2 regions of the Edaphobacter acidisoli genome follow, and region 1 is predicted to be linked to the other one. Evidence: riboswitches for the same ligand, from Rfam matches in the RefSeq annotation. Region 1 holds a riboswitch; the other holds the start of a gene.
The links. A riboswitch is a leader RNA that binds a small molecule or an ion and turns the genes downstream of it on or off. The one in region 1 is predicted to bind cobalamin.

Region 1 (2,201 bases):
CGGAAGCGCGATCAGCAAGTGCAGCGGCGTTGGCTTGATATGCGACCTCATCACGACTCGCCAGCGCGGAGATCTCTGCCAGCTTTTCTTCGGCAAAGCGCAGCCAACTTTTGATGCGTGGTGACAACTCCGCTTCGCTGCGAAGATCGTGTGGGACATGCAGCAAGGAGCACGACGGAGCAACGATCACTCGGTCGGCGCCGAGTTGGCGGACGGCTTTACGTAACAGCGGCGTGGCCAAAAAGAAATCAGTCAGCCAGATATTGCGCCCTTCGACGCAACCCACACTTAACACCTGCTCAGGTTGCAATGCCTGCAGAGTTTCTTCGAGTTGTTCAGGAGCACGAACTACATCGATGTGAAGACCGGCAGTGTCAAGTTCAATTGCTGTTCGCAAATTATCGCCGATTGTGTCGAAATAGGTAGTCAGCATGAGTTTGACTGGAACCCTTTTCAACTCTGAATAAACCTGCCGATAAGCACTCTGAACGTTTGCATCGAGATCAGTCACAAGCATGGGTTCGTCGACCTGAACCCATTCGATATTTTCTGCTTCGAGTACTTGTAATATCTGCACGTAGGCAGTGGTTAGCTTCGGCAATAGCGCCATTGGATCAAATCCATTGACTCCCTTGCCAAGCAGGAGCAGCGTCAATGGCCCAATCAGTACGGGCCTTGTCTCAATTCCGAGATCGCGTGCCTCGTGCACTTCGTTGAGCAGCTTCCTTGTGTCGATGTTGAACGAAATGCCCTCACTCCACTCCGGAACGAGGTAGTGGTAATTCGTGTCAAACCACTTCGTCATCTCCATCGCCGACTGTTCGGGACTGTTCCGTGCCATCTGAAAGTACTGCTCCAGCGTGACGGGCCCACTACCAAAGCGTTCAGGTATTGCGCCTACGAGGACGAGTGCATCAAGGACCTGATCGTAAAGAGAAAAATCATTCGATGGAATAGAGTTGAGCCCAGCCACTTGCTGCAGCTTCCAGTGCTCTCTTCGCAATTGCGCAGCCGTGCTCATCAATTCCTGCTCGACACGCTTTCCCGACCAGTAAGCTTCCAGAGCAAACTTCAGTTCACGTTGACGTCCCATCCTAGGAAAACCCAGATTCGCGGTTTTCAATTTTCCAATAGATTTCGATAAGTTTCCTTCAAACATTTGGTTCTCTCCTCAAAACGAAAGAACCACCTGTGCGCAGGCAAATCCACTACGCATAGCGCAGGAACTAGCAGTGGCTACCGATCCAATCCACGAGAGCGGTGTCCTCAAGCGCACCCATAGTCAGCGATCAACGCTTCCACGGCGGTGGCTGCAGGCCGGTCTTCGGACTTTGGACGTCCTACTCTGTTGCCGCTTCCCATCTCAAGTGAGACAGTGCGCTGGCCTTCGCCATGCAACGTTTCGTTCCCATCACCGCTGCGGGACAGCGCTGGATTTACACCAGCTTCCCGTTTAACAAACCGCCAATGGGCGGTTTGACCTGCATGCGAGTAGTTTACTTGAGCGGAGTAGAGGGGCAGCTACAAATCGACACACTTTAAGGACATCGCATCGGACCGCCATTCCTCGCGTTACTAGTCTACTGGCGGAAGAGGAGGGATTCGAACCCCCGATACCCTTTCGGGTATGCCGGTTTTCAAGACCGGAGCCATCAACCACTCGGCCACTCTTCCACCTACTTCGAGTCTAGTATGTTGAGTCTGCCAATGCAAAGCATTGGCTGCGTGGCACTAATGGCATCTCCGAATAGAGCACGTGAGCATGCTCTGCAATGCCTGCCGAAGCAACCCCGTTTAGTGCACTCCAAAACGGTAGGTAATACCAGTGCTGATACGAATATCATTCTGACGATCGTTCACAGCGTTCGGAATGCGAGTATGCACCCAGTCAGCCTGAATAATCGTGAGACCCAGTCTTGGCTTCAACGTTGTGGTGACTCCGCCACCGCCGAGAAAACCAAATGCGTTACGGTTGATGGTGAACTGAAAATTCACATCTTCCTTTGCACCACCGAGCATCACTTCGGCATACGGAACGAACCGATTATACCGGCGCACCGAATACCGAGGGCCGAAGAGATAGTTAAAAATAGTAATATTCTGGCCCGAGTTATTCACGTTATTCGCGTGAGCCACCATAATGTCAGCCACTGCACTCCACGCTGGGGTCATGTTATAGATAAAAGTTCCGCTACCGCCGT
Region 2 (2,201 bases), on a different contig from region 1:
TGCGAAGCCGTGGCAGTTTTGCACGGCACCGGACAGACTCTGAACAAAGCGCGAGACCGGGTAAGCTCGAATCGTGATCCCGGTAGAGCAGCACAAAAGCATTAATCTCTACGCCCCGTGCCATGGCATTTCAGGCAAATCTTTTTGAGTCGTGTCGGTTGAACACTCCTAACGCTGAGGTAGCGCAGTTTCCAAATTGGGAATCTTGCACCCTGAAACATCATGGCGTGGAGCATTCATGCGGGGTATGGCACGCCATGTGCATCAACACCAACCAAAGTTGTAGAAGTGAACCACAAAGATAAAAGTGGGGATACACGTGCTCGTGGACGCTCTTACACATGCGTCCTGGACAGCATGCAAGACCCGGGCGGTTGACCCTGCCTTCCTATGCGAGATACCCTCTCTTTAGATCTGGTGATGGGAAGCGCGGTGCGAATCCGCCACTACCCCGTAACTGTGAGCGTGGAGAACTTCGACATTCAGTTCAAAGCCACTGGGGCTGAAACCCTGGGAAGGTGAGTCGAAACTTCGTTGAAGCGCAGAGTCAGGAGACCTGCCAGAGGCCAACCGGGCTTCATTCAGCTCCGAAGGGAGAGCTGAAGAGCATTCTCGCCAGCAGTCCCGCTGGCACGAGCGCTGTTTATTCTTCCCACTTCTTCGTTCTGAGCTGGACTGCCCAGCTTGTAACTGTTAACCCACCGGCGAGGTGTCGGGAAGCGCGGTGCGAATCCGCCACTACCCCGTAACTGTAAGCGCAGAGGATCCGAGCGATGCTGCTTGAAGCCACTGGAACCAAACGGTTCTGGGAAGGCTGCTCCGGAGCCGATGATGCGCAAAGTCAGGAGACCGGCCTTGCCTCACCTATCCCGAGGGGGGACCATGCGTTCAACACTTCATGCTTCGCGGGCAATCGTCCGCGCAATTTGCTTTTTCGTCATTGCGCTTTTGCTATCCTCAATCCAGGCCACCGCCCAGGGCACGCTTCGTGGAACCGTCAAAGATCCCTTAGGAGCAATAGTCGTCCACGCCAAAGTTGAATTGCTCAGCGGCGCAACAGTGGCTGCAACTACAACAACCGGCCAGGCCGGAGAATATGTCCTGCCTGTAAAAACAGCCGGCATCTATCGCGTCCGTGCCACAGCGCCCACCTTTCAAACCTCAATCAGTCAGCCCATCTTCTCCACCCCATTCATAAACTCCAATATCGACATCACTCTTGCGACGGGAACACTCACGCAGCAAATAACAGTCACCACTGGAACCCCAACGCCAATAGCGCAAGTTGGAGCGCCCGTTACGGTCCTGACCTCTGACAGTTTTCGTTACACTCCACAGGTTGCCGATCCCTTACGTCTCGTTCCTGGACTTCAACTCACGCAGAGCGGACAGGCTGGGGGCACCACCGCTCTCTACATCCGTGGTGGTAACAGCAACGCCAACAAAGTGCTCATCGACGGTGTACCAGCCAACGACATCGGGGGCGCGGTCGAGTTCGCCAACCTCGCCACCGTTGGAGTCGATCAGATTGAAGTCCTGCGTCAGCCGAACAGCACACTCTATGGCTCCGACGCACTCGCCGGTGTTGTCAGTCTCACAACCGCTCGCGGCACAACAGGGCTGCCACTATTCACCTATGCGGGCGATGCAGGAAACTTCGGAACCTATAGCCAGGCAGTCTCTGCCAGCGGACTCTTCCGTCAGTTCGACTACCTCTCAGAGTTCTCACGCATGGACACGCGCAACAATCTGCCGCGCGACCAGTTCCACAACGCAACCTATGTAGGCAATTTTGGCTGGACACCGAACACCGACAACAACCTGCGCTTTACCGTACGCCATCTCGCTGTAGCTGCCGGTCAGCCAAACACGATACAGCTTTACGGTATCGCCGATGCAGCAGGCTACAAGGAGCAGGAGAACTATTACTCTGCCATCTGGAACAACCAGACCACCAACCGTTGGCACAATCAGATCCGCTATGGTGGTCTCCGACTCAACTACCAATACACCGATTACGCGCCTACCGGCATCTACGATCCAAACACCGACCTCTATCTTGGAAAGCCCCTCACCATCACTGGAGCAAATGGGTACAGCGTCACCGGCCAGGCAATCTTCCAGTACGGAGCGAGCTACGGCTCCAGTTATCCAAGCGTCTACAAAGCCCCCAGCAAACGCGACTTCGTTTACGCTCAGAC

Region 2: another riboswitch for cobalamin. It lies ahead of IEX36_RS13040 (TonB-dependent receptor); the one in region 1 lies ahead of metE (5-methyltetrahydropteroyltriglutamate--homocysteine S-methyltransferase).

Annotation. Positions count from the first base shown of each region.
Region 1 covers NZ_BMJB01000002.1:113,343-115,543, reverse strand. Annotated here, with positions in the region: gene metE (5-methyltetrahydropteroyltriglutamate--homocysteine S-methyltransferase) at 1-1,159, opposite strand, end outside; cobalamin riboswitch at 1,299-1,500, opposite strand; tRNA gene IEX36_RS13510 (tRNA-Ser) at 1,585-1,674, opposite strand; gene IEX36_RS13505 (outer membrane beta-barrel protein) at 1,795-2,201, opposite strand, start outside.
Region 2 covers NZ_BMJB01000001.1:3,204,510-3,206,710, reverse strand. Annotated here, with positions in the region: cobalamin riboswitch at 399-578, shown strand; cobalamin riboswitch at 691-872, shown strand; gene IEX36_RS13040 (TonB-dependent receptor) at 883-2,201, shown strand, end outside.